Regions from separate parts of the Quadrisphaera sp. KR29 genome, predicted to be linked through region 3. Evidence: riboswitches for the same ligand, from Rfam matches in the RefSeq annotation. Region 3 holds a riboswitch; each other region holds the start of a gene.
The links. Region 3 has a riboswitch for S-adenosylmethionine ahead of ACUN9U_RS16050 (hypothetical protein). Riboswitches for the same ligand answer to the same signal wherever they lie in the genome.
Positions count from the first base shown of each region.

Region 1 (3,567 bases), on a different contig from region 3:
GCAGCCGCGGCCACGCCGAGGCCGCCGCTGCGGTGCGCCGCGCCCGCGTGCGCCTGCAGGACGTGGTCAGCGCCGCCAGCCAGCGGGTCCGGGCCCGCCTCGGCGGGCTCGAGGAGGAGGCCGAGCAGCTGCGCCGCAGCGCCGCCGAGGAGCTGGAGTCCGCCCGGGCCGAGGCCGTGCGCGTGCTGCGCTCCGCCCGCTCCGAGGCCGACCAGGTGCTCGCTGCGGCGGGTGCGGCCGAGTCCGCCGCCCGGGACCGCTCCCAGCGGCGCGCCGAGGAGGCCGAGCACGGCGCCCGCGCCCTGAGGGCCCGCGTGGCCGAGGAGGTCGCCCGCGCCCAGCGCGAGGGGCAGGACGTGCGCCGCGAGGCCCGCGCCGAGGCCGTCCGCCTGGTGCTGGAGGCCCGCAGCACCGCCGACCGGGAGCGCGCCGACGCGGAGGCGCGGCGCGACCGGCTCGCCGCGGAGGTGGCCGAGCTCACGCGGATGCGCGAGGCGGCGGCTGCCGAGCTCGGCCAGCTGTCGGGCATCATCGAGGCGCTCGCCGCGCGCGGACGCGGTGGCTCCCCGGCGCTGCCGGGGTCGGCCGCGGACCCGTCGGCGAGCGGTCGCCGCGCGTCCCTGCCACGGTAGGGGCCGCCCGTCCCCGGCGGGGCCCGCGCGGCCGCCAGCGGCCGGGGCTGGGTCCACGAGCTCCCCCGGAGGCACCATGGCTGACACCGGCGCGTTCCGCACCGTCCTGCGCGGGTACGACCCCGCGCAGGTCGAGCAGCACGTCCACGACCTGGAGGTCGCCCTCCAGGAGGCCCGCGGGGCCGCGGCCGAGCTGTCCGAGAGGGTGCAGGCCCTCGAGCACCGGCTGACCGAGCGCGCCGCCGAGGACGCCGCCGAGCTGGTGCGCCCCGAGGCCCTCCAGCCCACCTACGCCGACCTGGGCGCCCGCGTGGCGCAGATCCTCGCGCTGTCGGAGGAGGAGGCCGGGGACGTCGTGGCCCGCGCCGAGGCCGAGGCGGGGGCGCTGCGCAGCGAGACGGAGGCGCACGCGCGCCTGGTCCGCCTGGAGGCGGACCGCTACGAGGCCGCGGTGCGCTCCGACGCCGACCTCGAGGCGCAGCGCGTGCTGGCCGACGCCCAGCTGCGCGCCGAGGAGCTGCTCGACGCCGCTGAGCGCGACGCGGCGGCCCGGCGCGAGGAGTCCGAGGCCGCCTGGGAGGACGCCCGCGCCCGCGCGGCGCAGGCCGCCGCCGACTTCGAGCTGGCGCTGGCCACGCGGCGCCACCGCACCGAGGTGGAGTCCTCCGAGCGCGCCCGCGCCCAGGCCGAGGAGCTGGAGCGGGCCGAGCGCCTGGTGGCGCAGGCGCGCGACCGCGCCGACGCCGTGGAGCGGGAGGTGGCGGCCCGCACCGAGGAGCTGCTGGCCTCCGCCCGCGAGGAGGCGGCCGCGCTGGTGGAGCAGGCGCGCGAGCACGCCGACCAGGTGCGGGCGCAGTCCCAGCGCGAGGTGGCGGCGGCCGCCGAGCGCCGCGACAGCATCAACGCCCAGCTGGCCAACGTCCGCCAGATGCTGGCCACCCTGTCCGGCGGCGCCGGCGCCCCCGCGGGATCGGTGCCGGTCACCGGGCTGGAGGACGGCGCCGCGGCGGGCGAGGTGGACCACACCGCCGTGCTCGACCTGCGCGAGGACGAGCCGCAGGCGGCGCCCCGCCGCTGAGCCGCTGGGCTCAGGCCGCCGCGAGGCGGTGGTAGGCCCTGGCGTGGTGGACCAGCGGCGTGCCACCGGCGACCGCGGTGACCTCGGGCCGCACGAGCAGCAGCAGGCTGTCGCCGGCCTCGACCACCGCGTGGACGGGGCCGGCGAGGCGGGCGACCACCCCGCGCAGCTCGGGCAGCCCGGACTCGTCGAAGCCCCACGAGCCGTCCTCGGGGAAGCGGCCGGCGGCCGGCGCGGCGAACCGGCGCGCCAGCTGCTCCTGGTCTGCGGCGAGCAGGTGCACGGCGGCGCGCCGCTCGGCCAGCAGCGCCTCCAGGCTGGAGGAGGTCCGCGAGACGTTGAAGGACAGCAGCGGCGGCGCCACCGACACCGACGCCACGGAGATCGCCGTGAAGCCCACGGGGCGCTCGCCGGCGCGGGTGGTCACGACCCACGCGCTGGAGGCGACGGCGCGGAACGCGCCGGCCAGGTCGACCACGGGTGCAGCGGGAGCGTCGGTGCAGGTCACGGCGGATCTCCTCCATCGGTCCTGGCGGGAGCACCTGCCCTGCGCGGGGCTGGTTGCTGCGGCGTCGACGAGCCAGGTCTCTCGGCCGCTCTGGATGGGCGGGGTCGATGGTCCCCCGGGCCGCCCACCGGTGTCAACGCGGCGCCGGCGCGGGGAGGGCGCGCGGGCGGTCTAGCGTGGCGCCGTGCAGCGCGTGGTCATCGGCGTCGCCGCCCTGGTCCTCACCGGTGCGGTCGGGGGCCTGGCCGGCCTCCTGCTGGCGCCGCGCCGGCGGCGCCCCGCACCCTCCACAGCGGTGCTGCTGGGGGTGGTGCTGGCCTTCGCCGGCGGCTTCGCCGGCTACCTCGCCGGGCCGAAGGGCGCCGGCGGCGCCTTCCTGACCGGGCCGGCCTGGGTGGGCGCCGCGGCGGGAGCGCTGCTGGCCCTGGCCCTGCTGCTCCTGCCGCTGCGGCGCCCGCGCGCCTGACGTGCCGGCCCTCGCCCTGCGCCCGCTGCTGCCGGGCCTGCTGGCGGCGACCGCGGCCACCGCCCTGGCCCTGGCCGTCTCCGCGCTGGTCCCCGGCCTCGGCCCGACCACGGTGGCCGTGGTCCTGGGCCTGCTCGTGGCCAACGCCGGTCTGCAACGCGCTGCCCTGGTCCCCGGAACGGCCTTCGCCAGCCGCCGGCTGCTGCGCACCGCCGTCGTCCTCCTGGGCCTGCAGCTGCCGCTGGGTGCGGTGCTGGCGCTCGGCTGGCAGGGCCTCGCCGTCGTCGTCGCCACCGTCGCGCTGACCTTCGGCGGCACGCTCGCGCTGGGCAGGGCGCTGGGACTGCCCCCGGGGCGGGGCCTGCTGGTCGCGACCGGCTTCGCCGTCTGCGGCGCCTCGGCCATCGCCGCCGTGGAGCCGCTGGCCAGGGCTCGCAAGGAGGACGTCACCACCGCCGTCGCGCTGGTCACCCTGTGCGGCAGCCTGGCGATCCTCGTGCTGCCCCCGCTGGCCGGTCCCCTGGGCCTGGACCCGGTGGCCTTCGGCGCCTGGGTGGGCGCCAGCGTCCACGACGTCGGCCAGGTGGTGGCCACGGCCAGCCGGGTCGACGGCGCGCTGCAGACCGCCGTCGTCGTCAAGCTGGCGCGGGTGGCCCTGCTGGCGCCGCTGGTGGCCGGGGTGGGCCTCGCGGCCCGCCGCGCCGCCCGCCGCGCCCGCACCGGCTCCCGGGCCGGGGAGGGCGGGGAGGGCGTCAGCGCCCGCGTGCCGCTGCTGCCGCTGTTCGTGGTGGGGTTCCTGCTGGCGGTCGCCGTGCGCAGCACCGGCCTGCTGCCCGCGCAGGTGCTGGCGGCGGCGCAGACCGTGCAGACCGTGCTGCTGGTC
Region 1 is NZ_JBQXXG010000012.1:34,110-37,676, reverse strand. It holds gene ACUN9U_RS12120 (hypothetical protein) at 1-632, shown strand, start outside; gene ACUN9U_RS12115 (DivIVA domain-containing protein) at 709-1,710, shown strand; gene ACUN9U_RS12110 (flavin reductase family protein) at 1,721-2,218, opposite strand; SAM riboswitch class I at 2,228-2,319, opposite strand; gene ACUN9U_RS12105 (hypothetical protein) at 2,403-2,684, shown strand; gene ACUN9U_RS12100 (YeiH family protein) at 2,686-3,567, shown strand, end outside.
Region 1: linked by a shared signal. The riboswitch ahead of ACUN9U_RS12110 (flavin reductase family protein) and the one ahead of ACUN9U_RS16050 (hypothetical protein) in region 3 are both predicted to bind S-adenosylmethionine.

Region 2 (3,567 bases), on a different contig from region 3:
TCCCCCTGCTCGCCCACCGGCTCCCCCGCGCCCTCGCCGACACCGCTGCCGGTGCCCACACCCCCGACCCCCGACGCCGCGAGGGCCGATGCCGTCGTCGTGCTCGTCGCTCCCGCGCAGGCCCGGGTCAGGGCACTGGCCACCTTCGCCCTCCAGGTCCGCGCCGCCGCGGTGCAGGGTCGGGTGGTCATCGACGACTCCGCCTGCCGGTCCTGGTCACCGGGACAGCGCCTGGTGCTCGAGCGCCTTCGGGCGCTCGCGGACAGCTGCGCGCGGCGAGCGGTCGCGGCTGCCTCGTGAGCGGCGCACATCGCGGTGTGCGCGACCGGCACGAGCGTGGTGCGGGGAGCCGTGTCGGGGGCCCTGGCGCACCAGCACGCGGTCCTCGCCCGGCGGAGTCCCGCAGCCGGCCGTGGAGCGCCGTCGCGTCCCGTCAGGCAGCGACCTCGCGCAGGGTGCCGTCAGCGACGTCGTAGACGAAGCCGCGCACCGAGTCCTTGTGCGGGATGGACGGCTCCTCGCGGATGCGGGCGATGCTGGCGCGCACGTCGTCGTCGAGGTCGCCGAAGGCTCGGGCGGTGCCCCAGCCGGGGCGTGAGCCGGTGTCGGCGGCGATGGCCTCGGCGAAGTCCTCGTCGGTGAAGGTGAGCATCCCGCAGTCGGTGTGGTGGATGAGGATGATCTCGGTGGTGCCCAGCAGCCGCTGGCTGATCGCCAGGGACCGCAGCTCGTCGTCGGTGACGACGCCGCCGGCGTTGCGGATGACGTGGGCGTCCCCGAGCTCCAGGCCCAGCAGGGCCTGGGGGTCCAGGCGGGCGTCCATGCACGCCAGCACGGCGACGTGCTGGGCGGGAGGCAGGGGCAGGGAGCCCTCGGTGAAGCGGTCGGCGTAGGCGCGGGCGTTCTGCAGCAGCTGGTCGGTGGTGGACACGGGAAGACCTCCGGCATCGCAGGGGTGGGGGGGTGGGTGCGGCGCTGCCGCCCCGGCGCCGTCGTCGTCAGCGATCCAGGCGCCGGGTCAACGACAGCGCTGCGACGCGGTGCGCAGGAGGTCGACGTGCGAGCGCCTGGACATCCGCACCGGGTCGCTCACCGCGCGAGCGGGGTCTTGACCCACTCGCTGGTGTAGTCGAGCCCGCTGCGCTTGAACATCTGCGTCACCGGGCAGCGGCGCTCGGTCTCCGCCTGGAAGGTCTCGAAGACCTCCTCGGAGGCGTCGGTCTGCACCTCCACCCTCACCGAGACGCGCTCGAAGTTGGCGTTGCCCTCGGCCCCGCCGGCGATGACGGAGGGGTCCAGGTCGCCCTGGATGCGGAAGGACCAGGTGCCCACGGCGATGCCCAGGCCGGAGGCGACCAGGCTGCCGGTGACCTGGTTGCAGCTGGTCAGGGCTCCCAGCAGGTAGCTCAGGGGGCTGGGGGCGGCGTCCTGCCCGCCGAAGGAGGGGTAGGTGTCGGCGGTGAAGACGTGCTCGTGCTCACCGGCGACCACCAGGCGCTGGGCCACGCCGGTGCCCTCGGCGTCGAGGACGAAGGGCACGGTCTGCTTGACGGGCATGGCGCGGACAGTACGTGTCGCGGGCGACCATCCGTCAGACCCCGTCGCGGATCCAGGCCGACCTCCGCCGCGAGCGCACGGCTCCCCTCCCCCGGGTCGGCTCGCGCGGGAGCCGTCTTGACGCAGGCGACGGGGACCTCCTAGGTTCCTCCCAGGTCAAGAGTTGCAGCGGAAAGCCCTGGCTCGCTGCACGGCAACCCTCCTCCGCGGTGGGGTGCCCCAGGTGACGACCCGGCTGGGCGGAGCGTCCAGCAAGCGCGGCTCTGCGGAGCCTTGAGCTGAAGGACCGACGTGCACCTCTCGCCGGTGATCGCTTGCCAGAGCCAGACAGCTTCACGACGTCGCCACGTCGACCTGCGCCGCACCGCGAGCGCGACCTGTTGCACGTGGCTGCACCGTCCTGCGTCCTGAGCGACGACCCCCCGTCCTGAGCGAGGACAGCTCCCCGCCGGTCCGTCCGGCTGGGTGCCCCGTCCCAGCCCCGGAGCTCGTCGCCCGACCCTGGTCGCGTCCGGTCGCTGCCGCTGCCTGAGCAGGTGCGCCCGCTCGACCGGCGGCGAGCCGGCCGTGCCCGGGGCACGGCGGCCGGCCGACCAGCAGGCACCAGCGTGCAACGGCCACGTCCTCCCGCGCGCTGACGGGCTCGCACCCACCACGCGCTGACAGGGCGCCGCTGCGCCCGGACCCGCTGGAAGCGGTCCGAGCGGCGACCCCTCACGCCCACTCCCCCGGGGACGGTCCGCCCGACGGACGTCGGCGGCCCCGCCTCCGGAGACCCCACACCCCACACCGCACACCCGCGTCGCGCTGACGCGCCCCCGCACCGGAGGACACCCATGTCTGCGAACAGCACCCCCACGCCCCAGCCCGAGCACTCCGACCAGCAGCCGAGCGACCTGCGGGCCGCCGTCGCCGCCCGCGGCAAGCGGCGCCGCAACGGCGTCATCGCGGCGGTGGTCGGGGCCCTGGCCGTGGCCGGCGTCGCCACCGGCGTCGCCGTCGCCAGCACCTCGGGAGGCTCGGCCGAGGCCGCCGGCGCCGCAGCCGGCGGAGACGCCCCCGCGGAGCGCTACAGCCTCGACCTCGCCGTGGCCGAGGACACCCAGTTCCAGGACGCGATCAAGGAGGTCGCCGCCGAGAAGGGCCTCGACCTCACCTGGACCAACGTCGACGACTGGGTGCTGCCGAACACCGAGCTGGTGGCGGGGACTGTCGACGGCAACGCGTTCCAGCACGTGCTGTACCTGTCGGCCTTCAACCGCGAGAACGGGGCCGACATCACCCCGGTCTTCTCCACCGTCATCACCCAGTGGGGCATCTTCTCCTCCACCCTCGACGACGTCGCCGCCATCCCCGACGGCGGCCGGGTCGCCATCCCCGACGACCCCTCCAACGGCGGCCGCGCCCTGGGGATCCTCGAGGCCGCGGGGCTCCTGGAGGTCGACGACGCCGCCGGCGTCTTCCCGACCACCGAGGACATCACCGCCAACCCCAAGGGCCTGCAGTTCGTGGAGGTCCCGGCGCGCAACATCCCGCAGAACTTCGACGACCCGAGCCTGTCGGCAGTGGTGGTCGGCACGTCCTACTTCGACCCCTCCCAGGGCGTGACCAAGGACGACGCGCTGTACCTGGACGACTCGCTGGCGCAGAAGAACCTGCCCTACGTCAACGTGGTCGCGACCACCGCGGACAAGGCCGACGACCCGGCCTGGAAGGTGCTCGAGGAGGCCTACGCCGACCCGCGCGTCGAGGAGGCCCTGGACGCCGAGAACTTCGGCAACACCGTGCTCGTGGACGTGCCTGTGCAGGAGCTTCGCGACACCCTCGCCGACCTCGAGGCCCAGGGCGCCGCAGCGTGACCACCGCGATCGAGTTCGACCGCGTCTCGAAGGTCTTCGGCAGCGGCGCCCGCAGGGTGGAGGCCCTGCGCGAGGTGTCCCTGTCGGTCCAGAGGGGCCAGATCCACGCCGTCGTCGGGTACTCAGGGGCGGGCAAGTCGACCCTGCTGCG
Region 2 is NZ_JBQXXG010000007.1:76,043-79,609, forward strand. It holds gene ACUN9U_RS08390 (hypothetical protein) at 52-300, shown strand; gene ACUN9U_RS08395 (beta-class carbonic anhydrase) at 434-931, opposite strand; gene ACUN9U_RS08400 (OsmC family protein) at 1,090-1,557, opposite strand; SAM riboswitch class IV at 1,712-1,821, shown strand; gene ACUN9U_RS08405 (putative leader peptide) at 1,864-1,968, shown strand; gene ACUN9U_RS08410 (MetQ/NlpA family ABC transporter substrate-binding protein) at 2,394-3,416, shown strand; gene ACUN9U_RS08415 (methionine ABC transporter ATP-binding protein) at 3,413-3,567, shown strand, end outside.
Region 2: linked by a shared signal. The riboswitch ahead of ACUN9U_RS08405 (putative leader peptide) and the one ahead of ACUN9U_RS16050 (hypothetical protein) in region 3 are both predicted to bind S-adenosylmethionine.

Region 3 (3,567 bases):
CGTGGTGGTGCAGCAGCGCCGCGACGGTGGTCACCCACGCCTGCGGGGAGCGGACGTCGGACAGCGCGGCGGTGATCAGCGCGGGGTCGCCGTCGTGGACGGCGGTCAGCAGGGCGGTGGCGCGCTGGCGGGCCACCTCGCGGGTGCGGGCGGCGTTCGGGGCGGGGCGGCGTCCCGTCGCCTGGGCGCGGCGGGTGGCGTTGCGGGCGGCCGTGCGGCGGGTGGTGCGGCGCTTCGCGGGCATGGGAGGCCTCTCAGGGGACGGGTCAGGAGAGCGGGTGGCGGTGAGCGGGGCGTGCCGGTGCTCGAAGGGTGGGAGGCACCCCCGACAGCGCGACACGGACGGAGCAACGGGGCGCTGCCCCGGCTGCTGAGGCGCTGGGTGTCAGCCGTCGACGGGCGTGCGCTAGGCGCCGACGCAGCCGCCGGCGCGGTGCTCGCGTCGCAGCCGGTCGGCGTCGAGCCAGGTGCTCGGCCGGCGCCGCCAGCCGCAGCGCTGGCAGGTGACGGTGCAGCCGGGGTGGTCACGGTTGGTCGTCGTGCCGGTGACGAGCACCCACTCGGGGCCCCCGAGCTGTGGGAGGACCCGGTGGCCGTGGGCGCGCAGGAGCGACGTCTCGGAGCGGCCGTCGTCGTCCTGGTCGACCAGCAGTCCGCACGAGCACGTCGCGCGTCCACCGACAGCGATCCACAGCACCTCGTGGACGCCCTGGCTCTGCCCGCGGTCGATCGCGTGGAGCCGGCCGCGCGCCTTCCACCGGATGAAGGCGGCGCCGCGGGACTCCGCCGGCTGCTCCAGGCGGTCGCGCTCCTCGCCGCTGACGCGGACGCTGTCGTCGTACCCCGGCTCCTGCGCGGGCTGCTGCTCGCTCATCGTCGTCCCGTCAGCCTGCGAGGAGCTCGCCGAGGGCCCCGCCGCAGGCGACGGCGTCGAGGCGCTCGTACAGCTCCTCGCCCTCCGGGCTGCGAGGGTGCAGCAGCGCGCGGCGGGTGCCGGCGTACAGCGAGGCCTCATCGGCGCGCAGCAGCGCCTGGACCGCCCGCCGCAGTGACGGGTCCATGACCTCGACCGTCGCGCTCACCCCGGCGAGCGCCTCCTCCCACCGGAAGCGCTCGCGGGCGGTGAGCCGCCGGCGGGTCGGGTCCAGCGGCTCCCAGCACAGGGCGGCGGTCACCTCGGCGTTCTGCTCCTCGACCCACCGGGCGAGCAGCTGGGCCTGGGCCCGCCGAGTGCTCGGCCAGCGGCGGACCACCGGCGTGCCGATCTCGTCCCCGGTGCCGCGGACGAGCACCGCTGCGCGCCCGGCCCGCTCGACGACGCTGCCGCCGTCCCAGCTGGTGATCTCGTCGTCGCTCCACCACAAGGAAGAGGCGATGACGTCGCTGCCGCGCAGGCCGCCGTCCTCGCCGTCGGCGAGGAGGCAGAGCAGGTCCGCGGCGCGCGGGGCACTGCTCGTGGCGGAGGGGAGCCTCAGGACGACGACGGCGGCGCCGTTCACCGACGCGCTCCGGTGGAACGGGACGGCGCCCTGGACGTCGACGTCCTGCTCCTCGTCGGGTCCGCCCTCGTCCCCGGTGGCCGGATACTCGGGGCCGCCGCCGAGGGACGGGCGCAGCAGCCCCGCCAGCTCGTGGCGCGACAACTCCGCCTCGGTGACGCGGTAGTGCGCGTCCTGGTCCGGCAGCAGAGCGGTGAGCGCGCGGCTGGCCTTCAGCAGCGCGGTGAGGTCCCGGTGCGCGGGGATGTCCACGGGCTGCCAGGGCAGGTCGCGGCCCCCGTCGTTGAAGGGTACCGAGACCGGCAGCCACGGGGTGGCGTCGACAGTCAGCTCGCCTGTCGGCTGGCGCACCACCCGCTGGAACAGGCGCTCGCGGGCGGGGCGGCGGCGCTCGACGCGCAGGACGACGTCGTCGCGGCCGGGGGTGTTGAGGGGTGCAAGGGACATGAAAGCCTCCGGGTCCTCTGAGGAACCCCTCGGCCGCACCGTGGAGATTCCGCTGTGACCGAGACGGACGCTCGGCCAGCTCTACCCCTGGGGCACCTCCGCGGAGGAGGAGGCCGTGCAGCAAGCCAGGTACTTGTCACTGCAGCTCGTGAGCCAGCGAGAACGGTACGGCAGAGCGCCGTGCCGAGGGGGTGACGTGCGTGCTGACGGGCGATGCCGGCGCTGAGGCGGCCGCGTCGGTCACGCTTCGTTAGCGAAACGGCTTGCACCGAGGCGGTGCTGCGCCTGGCGGGGGCCTTCACGCGCGCCCTGGGGCGCCCGGACGCCGAGGTGGCCCTCGCGGGCCTGAACCCGCACGCGGGGGAGTCGCGCCTGTTCGGCGACGAGGACGCCGACGTGCTAGCGCCCGCCGTCGCCGCCGCCCGCGCCCGCGGCATCAACGCGGTGGGCCCGCTCCCCGCTGACGCGCTGCTGCCAGCGGCCGTGAAGGGGCGCTACCAGATGGTCGTCGTCTGCTACCACGACCAGGGCCACGCGCCCTTCAAGGCGGTGTACGGCGACCAGGGCGTGAACATCACCGTGGGGCTGCCGGTGGTGCGGGTGTCGGTCGACCACGGGACGGCGTTCGACATCGCCGGCACCGGTGTCGCGCGAGAGGCGAGCCTGGTGCTGGCCTGCGAACGGGCCGCGGAGCTTGCGCCGGGTGGGACCTGGTGTGGCGCGCGGCGCAGGAGGCCGCCGACCAGATGTCGAGCTGACCCAGACGAACTCGTCGTCGACAGTGGGCTCGAGCAACCACGGCGTGGCGCCCCTGTGGCCGAAGTGCGTCATGGAAGGGTCGTGCGCCGGATCAGCCGGTCGATGACGGGGGACGACATCATGCGCAGCGGAGCGAAGTGGATTGCTGCAGTGGCCGCTGCAGCTGCCTTGACAGCGGCGACAGCGTCAGCGGCACAGGCAGCGGACAGCACCCGCGTTTTCGGCGACGACCGCATCGCCACCGCTGTCGCGGTCAGCCAGGCCACCTACTCCGGTGACAACAAGGCGTACACGGTCTTCGTGGCCTCGGCGGCGAACTGGCCCGATGCACTTGCCGCCAGCGCGATCGCCGCGGAGAGGAAGGCGCCTCTGCTGCTCGTGCCTGCCGATGGCGCACTGCCCTCCAACGTTGTGGGAGAGCTGAAGCGGCTCGACCCACTCAGCATCTACGTGTTGGGCGGGGAGCGGTCGATCAGCGGTGTCGTGGAGAGCCAGCTCAAGGACATCGCCTCCGTCCTGCGGCTCGATGGTGACGACCGCTATGAGACCGCCGCTGACGCCGCCTTCATCGCCGGTGACCGAGGCAAGACGATGTACGTAGCATCGGGCGAAACCTTCGCCGACGCCCTCGGCGGGGGTACCGCCGCCGGGCGGGTGGGTGGCGCGCTCGTGCTGACGCAGCGAGACAACCTCCCCGACTCCTTGGCCGTGAACCTTGAGTACATCAAGCCCAGCAAGGTGGTCGTGATGGGCGGCCCGAACGTGATCTCCGACCGTGTGCTCGAGCAGCTCAAGACCCGACTTCCCGGTGTTGCCGTGACACGCACTTACGGGGACGACCGCTACGCCACCGCGGCAGCGG
Region 3 is NZ_JBQXXG010000021.1:44,702-48,268, reverse strand. It holds gene ACUN9U_RS16060 (hypothetical protein) at 1-244, opposite strand, end outside; gene ACUN9U_RS16055 (hypothetical protein) at 407-874, opposite strand; gene ACUN9U_RS16050 (hypothetical protein) at 885-1,946, opposite strand; SAM riboswitch class IV at 1,993-2,100, opposite strand; partial or broken gene ACUN9U_RS16045 (4-hydroxythreonine-4-phosphate dehydrogenase PdxA) at 2,214-2,704, shown strand; gene ACUN9U_RS16040 (cell wall-binding repeat-containing protein) at 2,808-3,567, shown strand, end outside.

Region 4 (3,567 bases), on a different contig from region 3:
GGCGAGGAGCCGCTCGACGGCCGGGTCCGCCCCGACGACGGCCGCGCGCCCGCCCAGCGCCGTGGTGCGGCGCAGGGTGGCGAGCAGCAGGCCGCCGCCGGCGGCGTCGGCGGTGGGGACGGCGGCGAGGTCGACCACCACGTCGGGCGCCACCGCGGCCGCGGAGGCGCCTGCCGCGGCGTCGTCCTGCGGCCTGCGGGGCGACCACGTCCTCAGCAGGGCCTGCTCGAGGGCCGAGCGCAGGTGCGGACCCGCCGAGGCGTCGAGGTCGCCGGTGAGCGTCATGACCACCAGGGCGCCTGCGCCCGCGGCGCGCTGGTGCACCTCCACGGCCACCCGCAGCGGCGACCGGCCTGGCGGGGCGAGCGCACCGGCCGCCGCTGCGCCGGGTGCTGGGGGTGCTGGGGGTGCTGGGGGACCGGCGGGTGCGGTGGTGCCGGGGCGGAGGACGGTCAGGGCCATCGGGCGCCTCCTCGTCGTGCGCACTGTGCCTGAGGTGTCACTCAAAGTAGCCACATCGGGTGACACCTGGCAAGGGCGCAGCCGTCGGCCGCGGGGCCGCTGCGGCCGGTGGCCGGGTGCCGCCCGACGTCCCCGCGGCTAGCCTCGACGCGTGGACCTCGGGCTGTCAGGTCGTGCGGTGCTGGTGGTCGGAGGCGGTGGCCTCATCGGCCGCGCCGTGGTCGGGCGGCTGCGCGAGGAGGGCGCCACCGCCGTGGTGGCCTCCCGGTCCACCGAGCCCGACGCCACCGGCACCCGGCTGCGGCTGGACGCCCGCGACGACGCCTCGGCCACGGCCGCCGTCGAGGCGGTCCTGGCCCACCACGGCCGCCTGGACGGTCTCGTGGTCACCGCGGCCCCGAGCGCGCAGACCCTCGACGCCACCCGCAACGACGACCCCGCCCAGGTGCTGGAGGCCTTCGACGCCAAGGCCGTCGTCTTCCTGCGCCTGGCCGCTGCGGCGCTGCCGGTGATGCGGGAGGCGGGCTACGGGCGCGTGGTGGGCATCAGCGGCCAGAACGCCTTCCTCACCGGCGGCACCACCGGTGCCGTCCGCAACGCCGCGCTCATCGTCACGGCGAAGAACCTCGCCGACGCCGTCGCCGGCAGCGGCGTCACGGTCAACACCGTCAGCCCCGGCACCGTGACCCCGACCCCGGCCGCCGAGGTGCAGCCGGGCCGCGGCGGGGAGTCCAGCCCCGACCAGGTCGCCGACCTCGTGGCCTTCCTGCTGTCCCCGCGCGCCGCGGCCATCTCGGGGGAGTCCATCGCCACCGGTCACCGCGTGCGCGGCGTCGTCACCTTCTGAGGCCCCTCCTCTCCCACGACGACGCGGACCGGCTCCGCGAGCGCAGGGTGCCCGGTGTTGACGGCGCCGCGTCCAGCAGCCACGCTGGTCCCGATCCACAGCACCGCCTGAACCACCCGAACCACCCGCTCCACAGGTCATGAGCGTCAGCGACAAGCCCTGGCTGGCTGACCGGCAACCCTCGCTCCGCGGCGGGGTGCCCCAGGTGACGACCCGACCGGACCCACCCGTCCGGTAAGCGCGATGCCCCTCCCGGGGCGGAAGAGGTCCCCCGATGTCCACGCTGCACCTCGCCCTCGCCCTCGGCGGCCCTCGACCGGGCCCGTCGACCAGCTGGTCGCACCTCGTGCGCGAGGCCGAGGCCGGCCTGCTCGACCTCGTGACGCTCGAGGGCGCCGGGGCCGGCGCGGACGAGCTCGGGGACGTGGCCCTGGCGACCCGGCTCGCTGCGGGCACGCGCTCCATCGGCCTGCTGCCCACCGTCCACGCCGGGCGCAGCGAGCCGTCGGCCATCGCCCGCGCGGTGGAGGCCCTCGACGCCGCCTCCGGAGGCCGCGCGGGCGTCCACCTGCGGGTGCCGGTGCCCGCTGACGAGCACGGCTGGGTCCAGGCGGTGCGCCGCCACTCCTCGAGCGGTCCCGGTGCTGTCGTGGCGCTGCCCGGACGTCCGGGGCGCGGGCCCCGTGCCCTGCCCGCGGGTGCCGCCGACCTCGCCTTCGTCGCGCCCCGCACCACCGTCGACGCCCAGCAGCTGGTCGCGGCGGCCCGCGCCGCCGGGGCACCCCCGCTCCTGCTCGGAGACCTGGTCGTGGTGGTCGACGAGAGCGCGGAGCGCGCCCGGGCGCGCTGGGAGCGCTCCGCCGGTGAGCTGCCCGGCACCGCGCCCGAGGGCACCCGCGTCTTCTGCGGCACCCCGGCCCAGCTGGCCGACCTGGCCCAGGGGTGGCGCGCCGCCGGGCTGGCGGGCCTGCGGCTGCACCCGGCTGACCCGGCCGTGGACGTCCTCGCCGCCACCCGCGCCCTGGTGCCCGAGCTGCAGCGGCGCGGCGCGTTCCGCCGCGCGTACAGCGGTGCGGGCCTGCGCCAGCGCCTCGGCGAGCGAGCGCCAGCGCACCCCGCGCCGGCGCACCTCGTGCCCGGGGCACGCCCGTCGGACCACTGCGCGGCCGCCTGACGGCTGCCCGCGGCCGGTGCAGGACCAGGAGCGGAGCGCGCTGGAACAGATGCGCCCCCACCCCTGCTGACCCGGACGTGGCCGCTGGACCGGATCCGACCATGAGCTCCTCACCCGTGCCCCTGCACCTGGCCGTGGCGCTGGACGGCGCGGGGTGGCACCCCGCCGCCTGGCGCGAGCCCACCGCCCGGCCCACCGAGCTGTTCACCGCCCGGTACTGGACCGACCTCGTCCGCGAGGCCGAGGCCGGTCTGGTCGACCTCGTGACGCTCGAGGACGCGCTGCGCCTGCAGTCCGACGACCCGCGCCGCCCCGACGACCGCACCGACAGGGTCCGCGGCCGCCTCGACGCCGTGCTCCTCGCGGCCAGGCTCGCGCTGGTCACCGACCGCATCGGCCTCGTGCCGAGCGCGACGGCCACGCACACCGAGCCGTTCCACCTGTCCAAGGCGATCGCCACCCTCGACCACACCACCCGGGGCCGCGCCGGGGTGCGCGTGCAGGTGTCGCTGCGCCCCGACGAGGCCGCGCACTTCGGCCGCCGCCCCGAGCTGCAGGCGCTCACCGCCGGGCAGGTGCCACCCCCGGCGCTGGTCGAGGACGTCGCCGACGAGGCCCGCGACTGGACCGAGGTGCTGCGGCGCCTGTGGGACTCCTGGGAGGACGACGCCGAGGTCCGCGACGTCGCCACCGGCCGGTTCGTCGACACCGCCAAGCTCCACACCGTCGACTTCGCCGGCCCGCACTTCTCCGTGCGCGGCCCCTCGATCACGCAGCGTCCGCCGCAGGGCCAGCCGGTCGTCGCGGCGCTGGCCGGCGGGCCGCCCGGCGACCGGCTCGTGGCGCGCTGCGCGGACCTGGGGTTCCTCACCCCCCACGACGACGCCGAGGTGCGCCGCCTCGTCGCGGCCGTCCGCCGCGAGCGGGAGGACCAGCCCGCCTGGCCGGACGGCCTGGGCGAGGCGCCGCTGCGCCTGCTCGGTGACGTCGTCGTCGTCCTCGACGAGCGTCCGGGGGCCGCCGCGGAGCGGCTGGCCCGCCTCGACGCGGCTGCCGGTGCGCCGCTGGCGGCCACCAGCGACGC
Region 4 is NZ_JBQXXG010000009.1:12,717-16,283, forward strand. It holds gene ACUN9U_RS09875 (STAS domain-containing protein) at 1-462, opposite strand, end outside; gene ACUN9U_RS09880 (SDR family oxidoreductase) at 614-1,309, shown strand; SAM riboswitch class IV at 1,445-1,556, shown strand; gene ACUN9U_RS09885 (hypothetical protein) at 1,584-2,483, shown strand; gene ACUN9U_RS09890 (LLM class flavin-dependent oxidoreductase) at 2,585-3,567, shown strand, end outside.
Region 4: linked by a shared signal. The riboswitch ahead of ACUN9U_RS09885 (hypothetical protein) and the one ahead of ACUN9U_RS16050 (hypothetical protein) in region 3 are both predicted to bind S-adenosylmethionine.